DNA from 3 places in the Spinactinospora alkalitolerans genome. Region 3 is predicted to be linked to each of the others. Evidence: riboswitches for the same ligand, from Rfam matches in the RefSeq annotation. Region 3 holds a riboswitch; each other region holds the start of a gene.

What was found. Region 3 has a riboswitch for thiamine pyrophosphate ahead of HDA32_RS27405 (TenA family protein). Riboswitches for the same ligand answer to the same signal wherever they lie in the genome.
Region 1: linked by a shared signal. The riboswitch ahead of HDA32_RS04715 (ECF transporter S component) and the one ahead of HDA32_RS27405 (TenA family protein) in region 3 are both predicted to bind thiamine pyrophosphate.
Region 2: linked by a shared signal. The riboswitch ahead of thiD (bifunctional hydroxymethylpyrimidine kinase/phosphomethylpyrimidine kinase) and the one ahead of HDA32_RS27405 (TenA family protein) in region 3 are both predicted to bind thiamine pyrophosphate.

Annotation. Positions count from the first base shown of each region.
Region 1 is NZ_JACCCC010000001.1:1,012,947-1,020,286, reverse strand. It holds gene HDA32_RS04740 (serine/threonine-protein kinase) at 1-299, opposite strand, end outside; gene HDA32_RS04735 (YbaK/EbsC family protein) at 1,194-1,736, opposite strand; gene HDA32_RS04730 (enoyl-CoA hydratase/isomerase family protein) at 1,741-2,529, opposite strand; gene HDA32_RS04725 (energy-coupling factor transporter transmembrane component T family protein) at 2,630-3,430, opposite strand; gene HDA32_RS04720 (ABC transporter ATP-binding protein) at 3,427-4,980, opposite strand; gene HDA32_RS04715 (ECF transporter S component) at 4,986-5,594, opposite strand; TPP riboswitch at 5,701-5,810, opposite strand; gene glgP (alpha-glucan family phosphorylase) at 5,952-7,340, opposite strand, start outside.
Region 2 is NZ_JACCCC010000001.1:1,419,377-1,426,716, forward strand. It holds gene HDA32_RS06360 (LysR family transcriptional regulator) at 1-87, opposite strand, end outside; gene HDA32_RS06365 (pyridoxal phosphate-dependent aminotransferase) at 224-1,501, shown strand; partial or broken gene HDA32_RS30510 (glycosyltransferase family 4 protein) at 1,564-2,763, opposite strand; gene HDA32_RS06370 (DUF6457 domain-containing protein) at 2,859-3,131, shown strand; gene HDA32_RS06375 (alanine/glycine:cation symporter family protein) at 3,317-4,732, shown strand; gene thiD (bifunctional hydroxymethylpyrimidine kinase/phosphomethylpyrimidine kinase) at 4,813-5,640, opposite strand; TPP riboswitch at 5,629-5,723, opposite strand; gene HDA32_RS06385 (serine/threonine-protein kinase) at 5,770-6,876, opposite strand; gene HDA32_RS06390 (acyl-CoA synthetase) at 6,926-7,340, opposite strand, start outside.
Region 3 is NZ_JACCCC010000001.1:6,133,379-6,140,718, reverse strand. It holds gene HDA32_RS27435 (response regulator) at 1-42, shown strand, start outside; gene HDA32_RS27430 (pyridoxamine 5'-phosphate oxidase family protein) at 107-544, shown strand; gene HDA32_RS27425 (VOC family protein) at 554-898, shown strand; gene HDA32_RS27420 (sensor histidine kinase) at 983-2,680, opposite strand; gene HDA32_RS27415 (hypothetical protein) at 3,341-4,231, shown strand; gene HDA32_RS27410 (hypothetical protein) at 4,599-5,396, shown strand; gene HDA32_RS27405 (TenA family protein) at 5,749-6,456, opposite strand; TPP riboswitch at 6,444-6,551, opposite strand; gene HDA32_RS27400 (LCP family protein) at 6,633-7,340, opposite strand, start outside.

The DNA.
Region 1 (7,340 bases), 5.1 Mb from region 3:
ATCGCCCGGGCCAGGCCGGAGACCAGCCGGGTCAGCGCGCGGCCGCGCAGCGGGCCGTGGTCGGTGACCGTCGCGTCCAGCGTCGGACCGGGAATGTACTCGGTGACCACCCAGGGCAGCCGCGCGTTGGTGTCGGCGTCGATGACCTCGGCGACGTTGCGGCTGTGCACCCGGCGCATGGTCTCGACCTCACGGGCCAGCCGGGCGCGGGCGATGTCGTCGCCGGCCACCTCCGAGCGCAGCACCTTGATCGCGACGAGCCGATCCTGAGGATCTACGGCTTGGTACACAACGCCCATTCCGCCCTGACCGATACGCCGGCGGATCGTGTATGGGCCAATGCGTTCCGGCAGCCCCTCGTCCTCGGGGAAACCTGCCGTCATTGCCATAGTGAACTCATCCCCTCAAACCCCGCGTACCACCGTCTTCCAGCCTATCGGCCGGGGCGCGATCGGGCCGCGCGGCGGCGTGCGGCCCGCCGCCGTTGTTCTGGCCGCGCCTCGTGGACCACAGCGACTCACCCGTCCGGCCCGTCACCGGATCGCTCTGCGGCGACACCGCCGCGACGCCGCGATGAACGCCACACCGGTCAGGCCGCCCGATGGCCGAGGGGCCGTGCGGCTCCTCGCCTGCGTCGCCGGTTCGGGTGACCACATGAGTATGACGGAAAAACGGAGGACTCGGTTCAGGGACGAACATCACGATCGTGCGTACGGCGCACCGGATGCGCCGGCACCCCCAGCTTCCCCTGTTCACGACCGAAAGACCAGGACGCGGCCGCGGACTCGGGGAAGAACCGGGGTTCTCCCCGATCCATCGGCTTGAGTCCTAGCCTCGGCCCAAGGAGGAAGTGGCGTGCGGGGGGCGATTCTCTCGCGTGGCCGTCAGGCCCGTGGACGGAGAAATCGCCCACCCGCGCGCGAAGCGGACCCGCCACCTTCGGTGCATACCGACACCATGGTTTCGGCCTGACCACCAAAGTGGCGGCGTGGATGGCGCGGCGCCGGTGCGATCCCCGCAATGGGCCTTCGGCCACACGAGAGGATCGCCCGGTCACCGCGGGCTCCGGCCTTCGGCTGAGGCCACAAGACCCCCTTGGGCTTGAGGTCAAGACCCAAGGCCGGGCCCGCCGCCGGTCATCGGGGCGGCCGGAACCGGCCAGCCTCGCTCGGCGGCGGCGCGGCGGAGCCCCGCTACACCGGTCGGGCCAGCTCCTCGACGACCTCGGCTCCGGGGAGCTCGGCCAAGGCGGCTCCCGGAAGGGCGAGCTTGGACCGGCGCAGGCCGCTGCCGACCACGACGTCGGGGGCGGCCGCGACGGCGGAGTCGACCAGGATCGGCCAGTCCGCCGGCAGCCCGATCGGGGTGATGCCGCCGTACTCCATGCCGGTCTCGCGCACCGCCTCCTCCTGGACGGCGAAGGAGGCCTTGCGCGCCTCCAGCCGCTTGCGGACGACCCCGTTGACGTCGGCGCGCGTGGTCGCCAGCAGCACGCACGCCGCGAACCGGGTCCGCCCGCCCCGCTTGGCCGCGATCACCACGCAGTTCGCCGAAGCCTCCAACGGAACGCCGTAGGCGGCGCAGAAGGCCGCGGTGTCGGCCCGGTCCGGATCGATCTCGGCGACCAGCAGCCGGTCGACCGGTGTCGCGTGCTTCCAGGCGGCGACGGCGCTCGCGACCGGGGCGGCCAGCAGGTCGGTCCGGTCGGCGGCGGGACGGGTGTCGAGTCCCCACATCGCGCTACCGCCCCTCGAACTTCGCCTTGCCCGGCCCCTGCTCGACGAAGCTGCGCATGCCGGTCTTCTGGTCCTCGGTGGCGAACAGCGCGGAGAACTGCAGCCGCTCGACCTCCAGGCCGGTGTCGAGGTCGACCTCGATCCCGGCGTCGACGGCCTGCTTGGCCGCACGCAGCGCGACCGCGGGGCCGTCGGCGTAGCGGGCGGCCATGGCCACGGCCGCGGAGTAGACCTCCCCTGCGGGGACGACCGCGTCGGCCAGGCCGATCGCCAGCGCCTCGTCGGCGGCGACGTGCCTGCCGGTGTAGATGATGTCCTTGGCCCTGGCCGGACCGATCAGCCGGGGCAGGCGCTGGGTACCGCCCGCGCCGGGGATGATGCCGAGCTGGATCTCGGGCTGGCCCAGCTTGGCGTCGTCGGCGACGACCCGGAAGTCGGCGCACAGCGCGAGCTCGCAGCCGCCGCCGAGGGCGTAGCCGGTGATCGCGGCGATGACGGGCTTGGGGATCCCGGCCACGGCGGTGAAGGAGTCCTGCAGCCGCTTGGAGTGCGCGGCCATCCGGGCGTAGGTCATGTCCGCCATCTCCTTGATGTCGGCGCCCGCGGCGAAGACCCGCTCGCCCCCGTAGACGACCACGGCCCGCACCGCGTCGTCGGCGCCCACCTGCGCGGCCGCCGCACCGATCTCCGCCTGGACCTGGGCGTTCAGCGCGTTCATCTTCGGCCTGTCCAGCCGGATGACGGCCACGGCCGGGTTCTCCTGGTCGGTCTCCACACGAACGAACTCGCCCACTGCCACTCCCTTTCACGTGCGGGTGCTGTGCTCACCATTGCTTACCACTCGGCGCGGACCCGGCGCGCGGGCAGGTCGGCGTCGGCGCGGCGGTGCGCGCTCACCCGAACAGCAGCTCCCAGGTGCCCAGTCGGTGGGAGACGGCGTGAGCCGCGCACAGGAGGGCCGCGGCGGCCGCGATGAGCCACGTGTCCGATGCGCGCCAGACGCTCTCGCGCGCGTGCGTGCGCGGCCCCGAGCCGAACGCCCGCGCGTCCATCGCCATGGCGAGCAGCGTGCCGGTGCGGATGGACCGGACCAGCAGCGCGAACAGCCGGCCGAAGAAGATCCCGACGGCGGCGACCGGGTTGCGCCCGGCCTCCAGGCCGCGGGCCCTGCGGGCCAGCGTGATGGTGCGCCACTGCCCGGCCAGCAGCGGGATCAGCCGCAATGCGGCCAGCACACCCATGGCGGGCCGCTCGGGCACCCTGAGCTTCTGCACGAGGGCGTCGGCCATCTCGGTGGGGTCGCTGCTCATCGCGGCGAGGATGCCGGGCAGCGCGATGGCCAGGAGCCGCGCGGTCGCGCCAAGGGCGCCCAAGGGCCCCTCCTCGCCGTACAGCAGGTTCACCGCCCCGGTGGACAGGCCCATGAACAGGAACGGCACCCCCAGCACGAGCAGCATCCTGCGGTTGACCCCGCTGAACGGCACCAGGAGCAGGACGCCGCCGAGCACGATCCCCCCGGTCACCGGGTCCACCGCGGGAATCAGCCCCAGCGACAGCAGGAGCGCGGCGATGAGCTTGGCCGCGGGGTTGCGACGAAGCAGCCAGTATCGCGCTCCCCCGTCCTCGCCGACGGTGAGGGTCAGTTGGTCACCGGAGCCGGTCGGGGCCGGTCGGCCGGATGCCGCGGCGCTCATCGGGTGGCCTCCGGGGCCCGCACGGGGGCGACCCCGCCGTCCGAGACGCGGAGTCGCGCGTCGGCGAAGCGCCGCAGCAGCAGGGCGTCGTGCGTGGCCATGAGGACGGCGCGGCCCTGGGCACGCAGCGCGGACAGCAGTTCGACGAGTTCGGTCCAGGTCCTGGTGTCCTGGCCGAAGGTCGGCTCGTCCAGGACCAGGACGTCGGGGGCGTGCGCGGGACCGGAGCTGAGCGCGGTGGCCACCGACAGCCGCCGCTTCTCCCCGCCCGACAGCGTGTAGGGGTGGACGTCGGCGAGCCCGGTGAGGCCCAGCCGCTCCAGCAGCTCATCCACCCACGCGGCCGTCGCCGCCTCGCCCATCCCGGCGCGCAGCGGCGCGAACCGCAGCTCGTCGCGCACCGTCGCGGTGACGAACTGGTCCTCGGCGTGCTGGAACACCGTGCCGACGTGCCGGGCGAGGCGCCGGGCGGGCCAGCGCACCAGCGGCCGGGGGTCGGCCTCGGCGAGCGAGCCGCGCGGCCGGACCGCGCCGGCGTGCGGTTTGCTGAGTCCGGCCAGCATCATCAGCAGCGTGGACTTGCCCGCGCCGTTGGGGCCGGTCAGGGCGGTGGCGGTACCGGCGGCGACGTCGGCCCGCACCCGGTCCAGGACGACGCGCGACGCGGCGGCGCGCATCCCCGGTTCGAACGGAGTGCGCGCGGTGCAGTCCGCGGCCTCGATGAGAACGGGCCCGCCGGGAGCCGGGGCCAGCGCCGGATCGGGCTCGTTGCCGGGAATCCACACCCCTTGGGCCGCGAGCGCCCGGCCGTGCTCGGCGAAGACCGCGCGGGGGGTGCCGTCGGCGATCACGCCGCCGCCCGGCTCGACGACAACGACCCGGTCGACGAGGTCCACCACCTCGGCGACCCGGTGCTCCACGAGGACGAGGGTGGCCTCGGTGGTGGCCGGCAGTCGGGCGATGAGCCCGCGCACGAGTTCGGCCCCGGCGGGGTCGAGGTTGGCGGTGGGCTCGTCGAGCAGCAGCAGCCGGGGGCGCATGGCCAGGGCCCCCGCGACGACCAGGCGCTGCTTCTCGCCGCCCGACAGCGCGGCGGTGGAGCGGTCCCGCCCGTAGGGGAAGCCGACCTGGCGCAGGGCCGCGTCGACGCGGGGCCAGATCTCCTCGCGGGCGACCCCGAGGTTCTCCAGGCCGAAGGCGACGTCGTCGCCCGCGCGAGCCATCACCAGCTGGGTCTCGGGGTCCTGGCTGACCAGCGCGGTGTCGTCGCGCCGCCGCGCCGCGGGCTCCCCGTCGATGAGCAGGGCTCCCTCCTGCTCGCCGCTGATGGCGCTGTCGGGCCCGGTGAGCCCGGCCAGCGCGTGCAGCAGGGTGCTCTTGCCCGCGCCCGAGGCGCCCAGGAGCAGCACGCGCTCGCCGGGTTCGAAGGTCAGGTCGACGCCGCGCAGCGCGTGGGTGCCGCGGCCGGAGTGCCGCCAGCCCCATCCGGCGAGTTCGACGCGGGCTCCCCGGCCGCCCCCGGCGCGGGCGGCCCCGTTCGTCGTGGGCATCCCGGCTAGCCCCGGGCCGAAGGGAAGGGGGCCAGCGCGTCGGTCCTGGCCAGGGCCGTGGTGAGCAGCCGTCCGCCGACGCCCGCGATGAGGCCGGCGCTGACCAGAACGATTGCGGCGTAGGCGAGCTGGTACTCGATGGGCCAGGTGACGTAGGTGGTGATGTTGTCCTTGATGGCCGGGGAGATCCCGGCGGCGACGCCGGCGAGCACGGCGACGCCCGTGTTCCAGCGCCGGTAGGCGAAGGCGAGGAAGACCAGCTCGGGCAGCAGGCCCTGGAGCACTCCGGAGACGATGACGGAGACGCCCCACGGGACGCCGAGCAGGATCGAGACGGAGGCCGCGGCGACGGAGGTGAGCAGGGCCGCGCCGGCCTTGCGGATGACCAGGCCGCCCAGCACGCCGGGCAGCATCCACATGCCGTAGATGACGGCCTGGGCCGGCGGGAAGAACACGAACAGCGGCTCGGTGGCGGTCCACAGCACGCCCCACAGCCAGAAGACGACCCCGATGCTGACGCCGATGACGGCGGCGACGACGATGTCCACGGTCCGCCAGTTGAGGACGGAGTACCCGGGCCCGGGCCCGGTCTTGAACCTGGATTCGGTGCTCATAGCGGGATGTCCCTTCGTACGTGACGAGAGGGCTCGGCCAAGAGTGGCCGCCCGCACACGTGCGCGCACCGATCGCCGAAACCGGTGCGCGGAGCACGCGCCACCGGCGGCGGTTCCCACGACTTCCTTCGCTGGCATGACCCAGATCAGGTGTGTAAGGGTCTGCGGAACGGTTTTCCGCACTCTCAGCGCCGAAGCGCTCCCCTGTCGGTTTCCTCCATTATGGGCGGTGCACCACCTGATCGGTCAAGGGCCGCGGGTCTCACGGTGGTTCCCTCGCCGATCTCGACCTCGTCGGGGTTGTCGCAGCGTTCTCAGGCCCCACAAGGTCAAGATCGGCGGGCACAGGTCGCCGCGCTACCTCAGCACCATGCCGTTGCCCATGCCCCCCGGTGGCTCGGGGACCACGACCAGGCCCATCTCCGCCGGATCGGTGAGCAGGGGATGTTTGGGCAGCACCCGCACGGTGTAGCCGCTCGCGCCCGCGCGCTCCAGCGGGACCGAGCCCGTGTAGCGGATCAGCGGGCCCTCCTGCTGCTCGCCCGACGCCACCGCGAGCTCGGCGAAGGACGGCTCCACCAGCTCCTCGGAGTCGTTGATCCGGCCGAACGCGATCTCGACGCGGATGTCGGCGGAGTCGAGGTCGCCGAGCACCAGCGTGGCCCGCACCTTCAACTCGCCGCCGACCTGCGGCGGGTCGTCCACACCGGCCACCTCGACGTGCTCGATGCGCACGCCGGGCCAGGCCCGCCGCACCCGCTGCTTCCACGCGGCCAGCTCGCGCACCCCGGCCGTGTCCCCCCTCCTGGTGAGCAGCCGGGAGGAGGCGGCGGCGGGCCGGTACAGCAGCTCCACGTAGTCGCGCACCATCCGGTTCGCCAGCACCTTCGGGCCGAGGGAGACGAGGGTGTGCTTGACCATCTCCAGCCAGCGCTTGGGCAGGCCGGACTCGTCGTGGTCGTAGAACAGCGGAGCGACCTGGTCCTCGAACAGCTCGTACAGCGCGGCGGCCTCCAGTGCGTCGCGCCGGTCCGGTTCGCCCACCCCGTCGGCGGTGGGGATGGCCCAGCCGTTGGACCCGTCGAACCACTCGTCCCACCAGCCGTCGCGGATGGAGAGGTTCAGCCCCCCGTTGAGCGCCACCTTCATCCCGGAGGTGCCGCACGCCTCCAGCGGGCGCAGCGGGTTGTTCAGCCAGACGTCGCTGCCCTGCACCAGCGAACGCGCCAGCGCCATGTCGTAGTCGGGCAGGAACACGATCCGGTGCCGAACGGCGGGGTCGTCGGTGAAGCGCACGATGTCCTGGATGAGGCGCTTGCCCCCCTCGTCGGCGGGGTGGGCCTTGCCCGCGATGACGATCTGGACCGGCCGCTCCGGGTGCAGCAGCAGCGACTTCAGCCGCTCGGTGTCGCGCAGCATCAGGGTGAGCCGCTTGTAGGAGGGGACCCTGCGGGCGAAGCCGATCGTGAGCACGTCGGGGTCGAGGACGTCGTCGATCCAGCCCAGCTCGGCCTCGCTGGCGCCGCGCTGCCGCCAGGACCGGCGCAGCCGCTTGCGCGCGTCCTCGACCAGCCGCTCCCGCAGGGTGCGGCGCATCTCCCACAGTTCGAGCTCGGAGGCCCCGGTCACCTTGCGCCAGCCTTCGGGGCGGGTGAACTCCTCGGAGTCGGCGACGACGCGCTGCGCCAGCTCCTGGGCCTCCTCGGCGATCCAGGTCCGCGCGTGCACGCCGTTGGTGATCGAGGT
Region 2 (7,340 bases), 4.7 Mb from region 3:
CGTGTAGCCCAGGGCCGCGGCGGTGGCCGCGATCGTGCCCTGGTTCGCGAATTCATTAAGAAGATGTAACCGCCGCAGGTCGAGCATAAGACCACCTTAGGGTACCCATCGAAAAGGCTCGCTTGTCCTGATGGACATGAATGGGCAGGCTGGGGGTAGTCGATCTTCGTGCACTCGTGATCGGCATTCGTCGTCACCGGACGTATGTGGAGTTGATTTCCCGATGTCTGTCACCGTGTCCGCGACTCTCGCCGTCAATGAGGCGATGGCGGAGAAGCGGCGCCGGGGCCTGCCCGTCCTGCCGATGGGATTCGGTGAAGCGGGCCTGCCCGTCCACCCCGCCCTGCGGGACGCCCTGTCGGCGGGGGGTGACAGAAACGCCTACGGCCCGGTCGCCGGCATCGAGGAGCTGCGCGTCGCTGCGGCGGGGTACTGGCGGCGCCGCGGTCTGCGGACCGACCCGGACCTGGTGGTCGCCGGACCGGGCAGCAAACCGCTGCTCTACGGACTGCTCCTGGCCATCGGCGGCGACGTCGCCCTCGCCTCACCGAGCTGGGTCAGCTACGCGGCCCAGGCCCGGCTGGCCGGCCACCGGCCCATCATGGTGCCGACCCCGCCGGCGCAGGGCGGGGTGCCGGAGCCCGACCTGCTCAAGGCCGCCGTGACCGAGGCCCGCGGCCGCGGGCGAGACGTGCGCGCCGTCGTCGTCACCACGCCCGACAACCCCACCGGGACCGTCGCCTCGCGCGAGACCGTCCGCAGGCTCACCGAGGTCGCGCGCGACCTCGACCTGGTGATCGTCTCCGACGAGATCTACCGCGACCTCGTGCACGACCCCGCCACCGCCGTGCACAGCCCCGCGGAGTTCGCCCCCGAACGCACCGTCGTCTCCACCGGGCTCAGCAAGAACCTGGCCCTGGGCGGCTGGCGGCTCGGCGTCACCCGCCTGCCGGACAACGACCTGGGCGGGCGGCTGCGCGCCGAACTGCTCGGCGTGGCCAGCGAGATCTGGTCCAGCCCGACCGGGCCGGTCCAGCAGGTCGCGGCCTACGCCTTCGGTGAGCCCGCCGAGATCGCCGACCACATCGCGCGCAGCCGACGGCTGCACGGCATCGTCGCGCGCGCCGTCGCCGACCGGTTCGCGGCGGCCGGCGCCATGGTGGCCGCGCCCCAGGCGGCGTTCTACCTGTACCCCGACTTCGACGCCTGGCGGGAGCGGCTCCTGGAGCGCGGGGTCACCACCGGGCCCGAACTCGCCCGGTTCCTGCTCGACACCTACGGGATGGGCGTGCTGCCGGCCGCCGAGTTCGGCGAGAGCGGGGACGCGCTGCGGCTGCGGGTGGCGACCAGCCTGCTCTACGGCGACACCCAGGCCCGGCGCTACAGCGCCCTGGCCGCCGACGATCCCACGGCACTGCCGTGGATCCGCGCCCACCTGGACCGGCTCAGCGAGGTGCTGGAGGACGTGACCGCCCCACTGGGCGCGATGACGGCGCGGTAGTGGCCGATGAGCTCGTCGTTGATCGCATCCCACGTCCGGGCGCACACGGTGGCGCGGGCGGCCGCGGCCAGGCGACCGCGCAGGTCCGGGCTGTGGATCAGCCGGCCGGTGGCCAGGCGCAGCTCGCGCACCGAGTCCGGCGCGTACAGCAGCCCGTTGTGCTCGGGGATCACCAGGTCCAGCGGTCCGCCGGAGGCCGGGGCCACGACGGGTACGCCCGAGGACAGCGCCTCCTGCACGGCCTGGCAGAACGTCTCGTCGGCGCCGGTGTGCACGAAGACGTCCAGGCTCGCGTGCAGCCGGGACAGCTCCGCGCCGGTGCGCTGCCCCAGGAACACCGCGTCCGGCAGCATCCGGCGCAGCCGCGCCCGGTCGGGCCCGTCGCCCACGATCACCAGCCGCGCCCCGCGCAACCGCGCGACGTGGGCGAGCAGGCCGACCCGCTTGTCCCGCGCCAGCCGCCCGATGTAGCCGACCAGCACCTCCCCGCCCGGTGCGAGGCGCCGGCGCAGCCCCTCGTCGCGGTGGCGCGGGTGGAAGCGCTCGCCGTCCACACCGCGCTGCCACAGGCCGAGCCGGGGGAAGTCCCGCTCGGCCAGCCGGTGCAGCGTCGCGGAGGAGGGGACCAGTGTCCGGTCCACGGCGGCGTGGATCCGGCGCAGGTAGGGCCACAGCGCGTCGCCCGCCGGGATCCCGTAGCGGGCGGCGAAGCCGACCAGGTCGGTCTGGAACACCGCGACGGTGGGCAGCGCCCAGCGCCGCGCGACCTCCACCGCCGCGTGCCCGAGGAACGCCGGTGAGGCCAGGTGGACGATGTCGGGGGCGAAGCCGCGCAGCGCCGTGGTGATCAGTCGGCGGGTGGGCAACCCGACGGAGAAGCTCCGGTATCCCGGCAGCGGAACACCGGGCAGGCGCAGCACCGGGAAGCCGGCGTAGTGGGCCGGGCCGGGACCGGGAGCGAGGATGACGGCCCGGTGGCCGCGCGCGGCGAGGTGTTCGGCGATCCGGCAGACCGAGTTGGTCACACCGTTCACCTGGGGCAGGAAGGACTCGGTCACGATCGCGACGCGCAGCGGCGCCGCCGGGTCGGTGGAGGGGGTGCGGCGGGGGTGGCGGGCATGGGTCTGTCTCCCAAGGGCGGGTCCTCTCCGGCGCCCGTCGACGCCGGACCACGCCGTCGACGCTAGACAGCCGACGTGAACCGGGCCGGGTCCGCGGATGAACGCCCGTTGAGGGGGAGCGGAGCGCGGCGGCGTCGGCACCGTGGGGGATGGAGGGGGCGGCGGGTTTCCGAACGGGCGGAATTCGCGCGACCATGGAGGCGCGTTCCCGCGCCACCGCGTCGAAAGGAGTCCCGGTGACCCTCACCGAATGGGCGCAGCACGTCTGCGCCGAATTGGAGCTGCAGGACGAGATCGGCAAGGCCGACGTCGATCGGATCCTCGACCTGGCCAAGGACGCCGCGCACTCCGTGGCGCGCCCCGCCGCTCCGCTCACCACCTACCTGCTGGGCATCGCGGTGGGCCGCGGCGCCGACCCCGAGAGCGCGGCGGCCCTCATCAGCCGGCTCGCGCTGGCGCAGGCCGAGGACGGCGAGGAGCGGGCCCGACCGGACTCCTCCCGCCCCTGACCCGCCGCAGCCGCAATCAGGGCGTGGACGAACCGTGACGCGAAAGTGACGAAGCGGTGTAAATGTTTGGCTGCATCCCGTGCCCGGTGCACCTCCGGTACGTACCACCGCCATCGGACCGGCGCCCACCACAAGTGGTCGCGGGGAGATGACGGATCCCCGACCGAACCAAAGGAAAGTCGTTCATGGAGCAACTCCAAAGCATTCTGGACCTGGTCTCCGGGGTCGTCTGGGGACCCTTCGTCCTCATTCCGCTACTGCTGCTGACGGGGCTGTTCCTCACGGTTCGGCTCGGCGGCCTGCAGTTCCGGGTGCTCGGCCACGCCCTGTGGCTCGCGCTCATCCGCCGCAAGGAGCACGGCGGAGCCAAGGGCGACATCTCGCACTACCAGGCTCTGAGCACGGCGCTGGCCGCCACGGTGGGCGTCGGCAACATCGCCGGTGCGGCGCTGGCCATCGGCGTCGGCGGCCCGGGCGCGCTGTTCTGGATGTGGATGACCGCCCTGCTGGGCATGGCGACCAAGTACAGCGAGGCGCTGCTCGGCGTGAAGTACCGCCGCCCCGACAGCAAGGGCGAGATGAGCGGCGGCCCGATGTTCTACCTCAGCCGCGGCCTCGGCGGCGGCCTCGGCAAGACGCTGGGCGTGCTGTTCGCGCTGTTCGGCGCGCTCGCCTCCTTCGGCATCGGCAACATGACCCAGGCCAACACCGTCTCCGCCCAGCTCGAGAGCGTCTGGAGCGTTCCGACCTGGGTCTCCGGCATCGTGATGGTGGTCGTGGTCGGCGCGGTGGTGCTCGGCGGCATCAAGAGCATCGGCCGGTTCGCCTCCGGGGTCGTCCCGCTGATGATCGTGGTCTACATCCTCGCCGCGCTGACCATCCTGATCGTGCACGTCGGCGACCTGCCGGCCGCGATCGCCCTGGTCTTCCGCGACGCGTTCACCGGCAGCGCCGCGACCGGCGGTCTGCTGGGGTCGGCGCTGCTGTTCGCCATCCAGCAGGGCGTGGCGCGCGGCATCTTCTCCAACGAGTCCGGCCTCGGCACCGGCGGCATCGCGGCCGCGTCGGCGAAGACCGACCAGCCCGTGCGCCAGGCCATGGTCTCCATGACCCAGACCTTCATCGACACCATCATCGTCGTGACGATGACCTGCCTGGTCATCATCGTCACCGGCGCCTGGCAGGAGGGCGACAAGACGGACGGCTCGCTGATGACGTCGGCGGCCATGAGCGATGGCCTCTCGGTGATCTCGCCGGCCCTGGGCACGGTGGGCGGCTACATCATCGCCATCAGCGTCATGTTCTTCGCCTTCACCACCATCGTCGGCTGGTGCTACTACGGCGAGCGCTGCATGGACTTCCTCTTCGGCCGCGTGGCCGTGGTCCCGTTCCGGGTGCTGTTCACGCTCGTGGTCATGGTCGGGGCGACCCTCGAGCTGACCACGGTCTGGAGCTTCAGCGACATCGCCAACGGCCTGATGGCGCTGCCGAACCTGGTCGGCCTGCTGCTGCTCTCGCCGATCGTGGCCGCCGAGACCAAGAAGTACTTCGCCAACCCCGACTGGAGGAATCCCGACGCGCCGATGGTCGACGTCCGCTAGCGACGGCGCAGGGCAGCGAGCGGCGGAGCGAAAGGGGCGCCGCGGCCACCGGCCGCGGCGCCCCTCGCCGTCCGCCCCTTTCAGCCGCGCTCCCCGACCCCCTCGCCCCACCAGGCGTGGAAATGGTGGACGGGGCCCTTGCCGTGGCCGACCTCCAGGTCGTCGGCGTGCCGCAGCGCCTCGGTGAGGTAGTTCTTGGCGTCGCGCACCGCCTCGAACCAGGCGCGCCGCTGCGGGCGCAGCGCGGCGATCGCCGAGGACAGCGTGCAGCCGGTGCCGTGGGTGTTCTTGGTGGGGATGCGCTCGGCCGAGAACGTCTCGGGGGCCGCCTCCGCCGCCACCAGCAGATCGGTGCTGCTCTGCCCGCTGAGGTGGCCGCCCTTGAGCAGCACCTGCCTGGCCCCCAGCGTCAGCAGCCTCGTGGCCTGCTCGCCCATTGACGCCAGGTCGTGCACCTCCTCCTCGCCGAGGAGTTCGGCGGCCTCGGGCAGGTTCGGCGTGACCAGGTCGGCGCGCGGCAGCAGCTGCGACCGCACCGCCTCGATCGCGTCGGCGGCGAGCAGCCGGTCGCCGCTCTTGGCCACCATGACCGGGTCGAGCACGACGTTGGGCAGCCGGTGGTCGTCGATGGCCCGGACCACGGCGTCGATGACGCCGGTGTTGCCCAGCATGCCGATCTTGACCGCGTCGACCCGGACGTCGTTCAGGAGCGTGTCGAGCTGGCTGGTGATGAACTCCGGCGGGACCTCGTGCACCTCGCGCACGCCGGTCGTGGTCTGTGCGACGAGCGCGGTCACCACGCTCATGCCGTAGCCGCCCAGGGCCGAGAAGGTCTTGAGGTCGGCCTGGATCCCCGCGCCGCCGCTGGGGTCGGTTCCGGCGATGGACAGGATGTTGAAGCTGGTCAAGGACGTCCCTTCGCTAGCACTACCTAGATCAGGTTCACGGGTGTGCTCTCAGCCGGACCGATCCGGCACCCCGCGCCCATGGTGACAACGCTAGCAACGATCATGGCGGGAACGCCGTCCCCGACCGCCTCAGCCGCCGGGCGTGGCCGTCTGCGACGACGGCGAGGGGCCGGGCTGGTCCTCCGGTAGCAGCGTGCTGGACAGGTACTCCACCAGCAGCGGCGCGAGGATCAGCGTGACGATGCCGACCAGCAGCGAGATGAGCAGGCCCCACCAGCGGCCGCGGTGCGCCGCGCCGAAGCCGCCGGGGGCGCCCATGGTCATCTTCGCCCCGACCGGCAGCGGGGTGTTCGGCCCGGTCACGGCGCGGGGCGGCGCCAGTCCGGAGACGTCGAGCCGAGTGGGCGTGAGGTCCTCGGTGGTGCCGCCGGCGGCGACGTCGGCCAGTGCGGAGTCCAGCGCGGCGCCGACCAGGCGGTGCTCGGGGTCGTGCTGCAGCATGCCGTTGAGCACCGGGCGCAGCGGACCGGCCCGCCGGGCCGGGTCGGGGGCCTCCTGCATCGCCGCGGTGAGCCGGGCCGCCGGGGTGTCGCGCTCGTAGGCCGAGCGGCCCTCGACCGCGAAGTACAGGGTCGCGCCCAGCGACCACAGGTCGGCCGCCGGGGTCATGGTGCCGTCGTGCAGCCGTTCGGGCGCGACGTAGCCGGGGGAGCCGGGCAGCCGTCCGGTGAGCGTGAGCCTGTCCTCGGAGTCCGACACCGCGATGCCGAAGTCGCTGAGCACCGGTCGGCCGTCGGGCAGCAGCATCACGTTGCCCGGCTTGACGTCGCGGTGCAGCACGCCGGCCTCGTGCGCGGCACGCAGCGCGGCGAGCAGCCGGCGGCCGATCTCGGCCACGCGGCGGGGCGGCAGCGGCCCGTCGTCCTGCACCACCTGGTCCAGTCCGCGGCCGCGGACCAGCTCCATGATGATCCACGGCCGGTCGGCCTCCTGCACGACGTCGTGGACGGTGACGATGGAGGGATGGCTCAGTCCCGCGCAGATCCGGGCCTCGCGCATGGTGCGGCGCACCAGCTCGTCGCGGACGTCGGCCTCCAGGTCGCGGGAGACCCGGACCTCCTTGACGGCGACCTGCCGGTGCAGCAGTTCGTCCTCGGCGCGCCAGACGGTCCCCATGCCGCCGTGGCCGATCGGCTCGACCAGTCGGTAGCGTTCGGCGAGTATCTGCGGGCCCATGGTCAACGACGATAGCGCCGGCATCGCCGCCGGCGCATCGCGCGGACGGTCACCTCTCGGCCACGGACGCCGGGTCCCGGACCACGGCGGCGGCCCACCGGTAGTCCTGCTTGCCCACCGCGGTGCGCTTGACCTCCTCCACCCTGTGGAAGCGGCGCGGCACCTTGAAACCGGCCAGCCTGGTGCGGCAGAAGTCGCGCAACTGCTCGTCGGTGGGACTGCTGCCGGGCGCGGGTGAGACCACCGCGGTGACGCGCTGACCGAGCCGTTCGTCCGGCGCGGGGACCACGATCGTGTCGCTGATGCCGGGGTGCGACTTGAGGACGGACTCCACCTCTTCGGGGTAGACCTTCTCGCCACCGGTGTTGATGACGGCCGAACCGCGCCCGAGCAGCACGACGGAACCGTCCTCGGCGACCGTGCCGAAGTCCCCGGACATCACCCAGCGCCGGCCGTCGGCATCG
Region 3 (7,340 bases):
GCCGCGGTCCTGGTCGCCCAGCTCCGCAGCAAGGGGAACTGAAACCGGCGCGGGAGAGGTCCAACCGGCGGGCCACGATGGTGCGTGGGCCAAGACGAGGGGGGACATGACGATCGACACCGCCGGTCTCGAAGTGCTCGAACGGCAGGAGTGCCTGTGGCTGCTGGCCGCGGCGCCGATCGGGCGCATCGTGTTCACCGACAGGGCGCTGCCCGCTGTGCAGCCGGTCAATTTCGCCCTGCACGGCGCGGACATCATCGTGCGCACGTCCTCCGGCTCCAAGCTCGCACGGGCCACGCGCGACGCCGTTGTGGCCTTCGAGGTCGACGACTACGACGTCTGCGCGCGCACGGGCTGGTCGGTCATGGTGGTCGGGACCGGGCGCGCCGTGACCGACCCCGACGAGGTGGCCGAACTCGAACGGCTGCCGCTGCGCCCTTGGGCGCCGGGGCCGAGGTCGCACTTCATCCGGGTCGAGACCGACATCATCACCGGCCGCCGGATCCCGGGTCGCTACGTCGAGCCGGACGGGGCGTGCGGTTAGGCTGCCCCCATGGCCGTTGGAAAGCTGCACGAGGTCGTCGTCGACTGCGCCGACCCCGCCCGCCTGGTGCGGTTCTGGGCGTTCGTGCTCGGGGGCGAGCCGGTCGACCGCTCGCCCGACTGGTCCTACGTCGATCCGCCCGGCGGGCCGCGGCTGGCGTTCCAGCGGGTGCCCGAGCACAAGACCGGCAAGAACCGCCTGCACATCGACGTCGAGGTCGACGACATCGTCCAGGCCACCGACCCCCTGCACGCGTCCGGCGCGGAGGTCGTCGGGGACGTCGTCACCGACGAGCAGGGCTCCTTCCAGGTACTGCGCGACCCCGAGGGCAACGAGTTCTGCCTGGTGCGCTAGATGTCTAGATGTACTGACCGCGGAGGTCGGTGACGCGGCCGGCTCCCCGGCCGTCGGCCCCGCCCCGCCCGCTGAGCGGGGCGGCTACGCCTCCGGCAGCGGGACGCTCCAGGTGAGCAGGGTGCCGCCGGCCTCGCGGGGGGAGGTGGAGAACGCGCCGCCCAGGGCCGCCGCCCGCTCGGCCATGTTGCGCAGGCCGCTGCGCCGCCCCTGCGGGGGGATGCCCACCCCGTTGTCGGACACCTCCAGTGTCAGCTCCCCGTCCGCCGCCACGCGCACGTGGACCTCGGCCGCGCGCGCGTGCCGGGCGACGTTGGACAGCGCCTCGCGCAGGACCGCCAGCAACTGCTCGCCGACGCCTTCGGGCACCGCGGCGTCGATCGGCCCGTCGAGGCCGACCCCCGGCTGGCAGCCGAGCGTGCGGGTCGCGTCCTCCACCGCCGCCAGGATCCGCCCGCGCAGCGACGCCTCCTGGGGCGCGGGCGGGTTCTGCAGCGCGAACACCGTCGAGCGGATCTCGCGGATCGTCTCGTCCAGGTCGTCGATGGCGCGCCGCACGCGGTCGCCGGCCTCGGGGTCGTCGATCAGCCGCAGCGTGCTCATCAGCGTCATGGCGGAGGCGAACAGCCGCTGGATCACGATGTCGTGCAGGTCCTTGGCGATCCGGTCGCGGTCCTCCAGCACCACCAGGCGCTCGGCGTCGCGCCGGGCCTCCGCCAGCTCCAGCGCCACCGCGGCCTGGCCGGAGAACGCGTCGAGCATGCCCCGCGTCGAGGGGTGGAACGGGGCGCGCACACCGGCCTTGCCCAGCAGCAGGACGCCGCGGGTGTGGTCGGGCGTGCCCAGCGGGATCAGCAGCCCCGGCCGGAAGCCCCGGTGGCTGAGCATCAGGCAGTCGGCGTGGCGCAGGTCGGGAATGTCGACGGCCGCACCGTCGCGGTAGGCCGCGCCGCACCGGGTCTCGTCGATCACCACGGAGGTGCCGACGATCTCCTTGGCCAGCGGGCCGTCGGCGATCTCGGCGACGAGGTGGCCGTCGGCGGCGTCGGGCAGCATGACCACCGCGATGTCGGCGTCGGCCATCTCCCTGGCCTGCTGCGCCAGGTAGCCCAGCACCTCTTCGGCCGCGACCCCCGACAGCAGCCGCGTGGTGATCTCGGTGGAGGCCGACAGCCACCGTTCGCGCTGCCGGGTCCCCTCGTACAGCCGCGCGTTCTCGATCGCGACGCCGGCCGCCGTGGCCAGCGCGGTCACGATCGCCTCGTCGTCCTCGTCGAACTCCCCGCCGTCGTTCTTGTCGGTGAGGTAGAGGTTGCCGAAGACCTCGTCGCGCACCTGGACGGGCACGCCGAGAAAGCTGGTCATGTGCGGGTGGCCCGGGGGGAAGCCGTGGAAGTTCGGGTGGTCCTGCATCCTGCTCAGCCGCAGGGGGCGCCGCTGGTCGGTCGGGAACGCCAGCAGCCCCTCCCCGTGCGGGAAGTGCGCCACCCGCTGGGCCTCCTCGTCGCTGATGCCCACCGGGATGAATTCGATGAACCGGCCGTCGGAGTCGACCACGCCGAGGCCCGCGAACTTGGCGTTGACCAGATGCGACGCCGCCTCGGTCAGCCGCCGCAGCACGGTCGCCAGGTCGAGGTCGCTGCCGATCGAGACCACGGCCTCCAGCAGCGAGTGGATGCGGTCGCGGGTCGAGAGCGCGTCCTCCAGTCGGGCGTGGAGCTCGCACAGGAGCTCGTCGAGGTGCATTTGCGGAATCAAGGGGCGCTCAGGGGGTTCGGGCACGTGTCCACACCTCCGAGGACACGCTATCTCCACGAATGCCTGTGGTGAGCACTAAACCGCTCAATGTGAAAATTTGTGTCGATATTCCTATTCCACGCGGCTTTCGGGGCGGAATCCCCACTCGAAAGGCACATGGATAACGGATCCCGAAACGGTGAAGGGACGGACCCGGCGGTTCCGCGTAACCGGCCGGGTCCGCCGGTTCCCGGGGCCACCGGTGGCGGGGATCGCCGCGCGATCCAGAGGGGAGTTCCGCCGGGCCCCGGATTGCGGTGTTCCTCTCCACAAGGAGCCGATCAGGCTCCCACCTGCAAGGAAACCGCGTCGCCCGCGTCGGCGGCAATGGCCGAAGGGCACGCGGTGGCGAGGGCTTTGGTCCCGAACCGGGGGCTCGGTCCGCGCTCCGGAGTCGTCGGTTCCGGGCCCGGATGCGGTCGGGCCGCCGGAGGGTTCGGGCATGCGGTGCGGTTCGAACGCGTGTTCCTGTTTTTGTTCTCAGGCTCTGACCAGGCATTCTTCCCCAAATGGCCGTGGAGTGGCCGATGAATTCCGGTGATCGGTTTGCGGTGATGAGTCAGCGTGCTACGGTCACGTTTTGTCGGCGGGGCGGAGTATTCCGTGTCCGCCCGGCTCATCTGCCGCCGGTGAAGGGATCTCGCTGTGGCGTGGAACGGTCGACGGGGACGCGGTGCGCGCGTCTTCGCAGCCGTGCGCCGCCTCGGGAACCCGATGCTGCGCCGCCTGCTGCTTCTGGGCGGGTTCGTGTGCGCGGCCTGGCTGATCGGTTCGGCGCCGGCGAGCGCCGATGCGCTGGGCGCGGCGGACGAGGCGGCCTCGGCGGTGACCGGGGCGCCCGCGTCGCAGTCTTCATCGCATTCTCAGTCCCCGTCGCAATCCCGGGCCCACGACGATCGCGGGCCCGCTCAGCAGGCCGTCGAGCGGAGCACGCGGACGACGGCGGAACGCGCCGGTTCGGCGGCCCCTCGGGCCACCGAGCCCGCCGAGCCCTCCAGGGCGGCCGCCGATCCGGTTCGGCCCGCCGAGCCGGATGTGTCCGAGGTCGCGGCCGTGCCGCAGGCCGAGGACGCCGTCGACGCGGTCGCCGACATCGGGGAGCGCGTCGAGATCGAGGGGCGGCACCGCGACGACCGTCCCGAGCGCGGGCGGGAGAGCGGGCCGTCCGAGAAGCGGGACGGGCAGGACGCCCGGACCCACGAGCCCCGCGAGGCCGAGTCCGCCGATCGCTCCGACCGCGCGCACGACACCGCTGCGGCCGCCGCGAGCGCGCCGGACGCGGTCGAGCGGCCCGCGGCCGACGACGACGGTGACGCCGACGACCGCGCGCACGACACCGGGGCCACGGGCCCCGGCGCCGCCGTCGCGGGGTCCGCGCAGCCGCAGGTCGCCAATCCCTTCGGCGGGATGTTCGCCGGATTCCTCACCCACACACCGGCCGCGGCGCGCTCCGGCGCCCTGCCGCAGGCCGACCGGATCGCCTCCGACGCGGTGCCGCAGAGCCCCGTGGACGATCCCTCCTTCTCGCCCGACTAGCCGCGGCGACACCGGTCAGCGGAGCGCGCGCGGCGCGTGACCCGCGACGCCGCCCGGCGGCGGTCCGGCGACGGCACCGCCCGGCCGCACCGCCGATTCCCAGCCCTTCTCTCCTACCTGGGGGCTGACGTGAGTCCCGTGCCCCGACCGCACGGAATTGACGTCAGCCGGCGGTTCGCCAGACCACTCGGCTGATCCCGGCGCATCACCGGCGCGCCCATCCAGACGCGCCGCCGACGCGGCCGGAGGCTCCTCCTGAAAACATCCGCCGCGAAGCGCTCACGGCCGGGGCGCACCGCGGTTCCCGGGCGCGGGCACCACCGCCCGCTCTCCCGATACGACAGTCACGATCCGAGAGGACGTTTCGATGCTGAAGTTCACGCGCAAGTCCGCCAAGGCCATCCTGCTCACCGCCGGCGTCGCCGGGTTCGTCGGCCTGGGCGCCGGCGTCGCCTCGGCCGGCGTCGCGAGCCCGGTGGACGACGCGGCGCGCACCGTCGCCCCGCACACCGCCCCGGCGACCGGCCTGACGGAGCGGCTGAGCGGCGCGGTCCCCGGTGCGCCCGGCACCGTGCACACCCTGCCCGCCGCCCACGGCTGCGAGTCGTCCGGCGCACACGGCCTGCTCGGCGGGCTGAACGGAACCAATGGCAAGCTGAACGGCACCAATGGCAAGCTGAACGGCACCGCGGGCAAGCTGGAGGGCACCGTCGACGGGCTGTCCGGGGACGTCGAGCGGACCGTTCCGCTGACGGCGCCGGTCAACCCCGGCGTGGCGGCCCCCGGCGTGGCGGTGCCCGCCGAGGTCTCCGAGGCCTCCGAGGACGCCCGGCAGCGCGTCGACCAGCAGGCGGCCGAGGCCGAAGGCGCCCTGGGTGAGGCCGAGGGGACTCTGGACGAGACCAGGGCCGCGCTCCCGGGCACCGGCGACGCGGTCTCCGAGACCGAGCGGCTGCGGGCCGGGGCCGAGCAGGCCGCCGACGGCGCCGCGGCCGATGCCGCGGAGGTCACCGAGAGCACCGAGAGCACCGACGCGCTCCCCGACGCCGAGGCCGTGTCCGAGGAGCCCGCCTCCCTGACCGAGGAGCCGGTGCAGGCCCTGGAGGACGCCGCCGACGTCGACTCGGTGGACGTCGCGACCCCCGTCGACACGCCGCTGCTCTGAGCGCTGCCGACCCCATGAACGGGTGTCCCGTCGACCGTCCCGGCGGGGCACCCCGCTCCGGCGGAAGGGCCGTCCAGCGGCCCTGATCCCCGGAGCGGTCTCCCGGCATCGGAGGGCGGTGCAGTTCGGGAGACGGGGGCCACCACCTCTTTCCTGATCGGAGGGGGAGGAGAGGGGCGGTGGCCTCAACGCGGCGGCGGCGCCCAGGCGCCGCCGCCGACGCCGATCAGCAGCCGCGCCGGTCGGCGTTTTGCCTTTCCCGCCGATCTCGACCTTGGGTTTCAACCTTGTGGGGCCTAAAAATCCCAGCAAGGTCACGATCGCCGGACACGGTGATCGGTCGCCGCGGCCCTCACGCGCCGGTCGGTGCGCTCCACTCCTCCAGGGTCCAGGCCATGTTCCAGAAGCGGACCTCGTGGTGGCAGCTGTCCTCGAACGCCCGCTCCATCCTGGCGCGTTCGGCCGCGCCGGCGTCGGCCGCCAGCGAGTCGAGCATCGAGCGCAGCTCGGTGGTGACGGACTGGCAGCCGGGATCGGCGTAGAACGTCCACCAGCCGAGGAACGGGTTGTCCGGGCCGGGCCGCTCGTCGCGGACGAACCGGTCGGCGGCCCAGGTGTAGGTCCACGGGCAGGGCAGCAGCGAGGCGAGCAGTACGCCCAGGCTGTCGCGTCCGGCCGCCATCATGTGGTCGACGTAGGCCTGCGCGCTCGGCGCCAGGCGGCCGACCTGGGCCTCGGCGTAGCCGGTGCCGGCGTGCTCGCACAGGACCTGGTGCGGGTGCGACTCCTCGTCCAGGACGAAGGCGATGCTGTCGTGGAAGTGCCGCATCCACCCGCGGTCCGGCGAGAGCGCCAGGCCCAGGCCGTAGCAGCGGATGTAGGCGCTCAGGTACTGGTGGTCCTGGCCCACGTAGTGCAGCACCTTCTCCTTGGCCAGGGTGCCGTCGCGCATCCCGGCCAGGAAGGGGTGGTCGTAGAACGCCTCGAACAGGTCGGCGTGGCGCCGGCCCAGCTCGGCGGTGAAGCCGGTTTCCATGGTGGCGACAGGGGAGTTGCCCACCGCGTTCCCTCCGCTCGTACGAACGAGATCAGGTTCAACGGGTTCGGGCGCCGCGCCCGTCTCAGTCCCGTTCCGGGACACCCCGCGTGGTTACCCGGGCCACGTTACTAGGGCCGCCCGATCGGCGGTACCCCGGAGGGGCCGCGGCCACCGGAGGCGGCGGCCGCGGCCCGCGGTCACCGCCGGTCGGTTCCGGTGCCCTCGCCCAGGCCGTTGACGCAGGGGTCGGAGGTGGCGTCGCGGCCCTCGATGCTCCCGGCGGAGTCGCCGGAGGAGGACTCGGGCGCGACGGGTTCGGTCGAGGGCTCGGCCGGATACGACGGCGAGGGGGTGCCCGACGCGCTCGGATCGGGGGTCGGCGCCTCGGGGCTGCCGCTCTCCAGCATCGCGTCGGTGACCTGGCCGTCGGTGTTGACGGCTTCGAACAGTTGGGCGGCCTTCTCCTCGTCCCAGACCACCCGGTTGGGGTTGTAGGGGGCCGGCCACCACGGCACCGTGTAGAACGTGATGTCGTCGAGGTCGACGTCGGCCAGCGTGGAGCCGATGGAGATCATCTTGTCCAGCGTGAGCTCGTCATCGGTCGCCGTGTGTTCGGTGACGGCCTTGAGCAGGGAGGTCGTCTTGCTCGGGCTGGTGAGGACGTCGCTGCTGGTCACCTGCTCGGCCAGCGCGGCGAGGAACATCTGCTGGCGGTCGATGCGGCCGATGTCGCCGCCGTCGCCGATCTCGTAGCGGGCGCGCACGAACGACAGCGACTCCTCGCCGTCGAGCGTCTGCACCCCGGCCTGCAGGTCGAGCTTTGAGCGCTCGTCCTCCATCGGCTTCGGGATGCACATCTCCACGCCGCCGACCGCGTCCACCACGTCGCGGAAGCCGACGAAGTT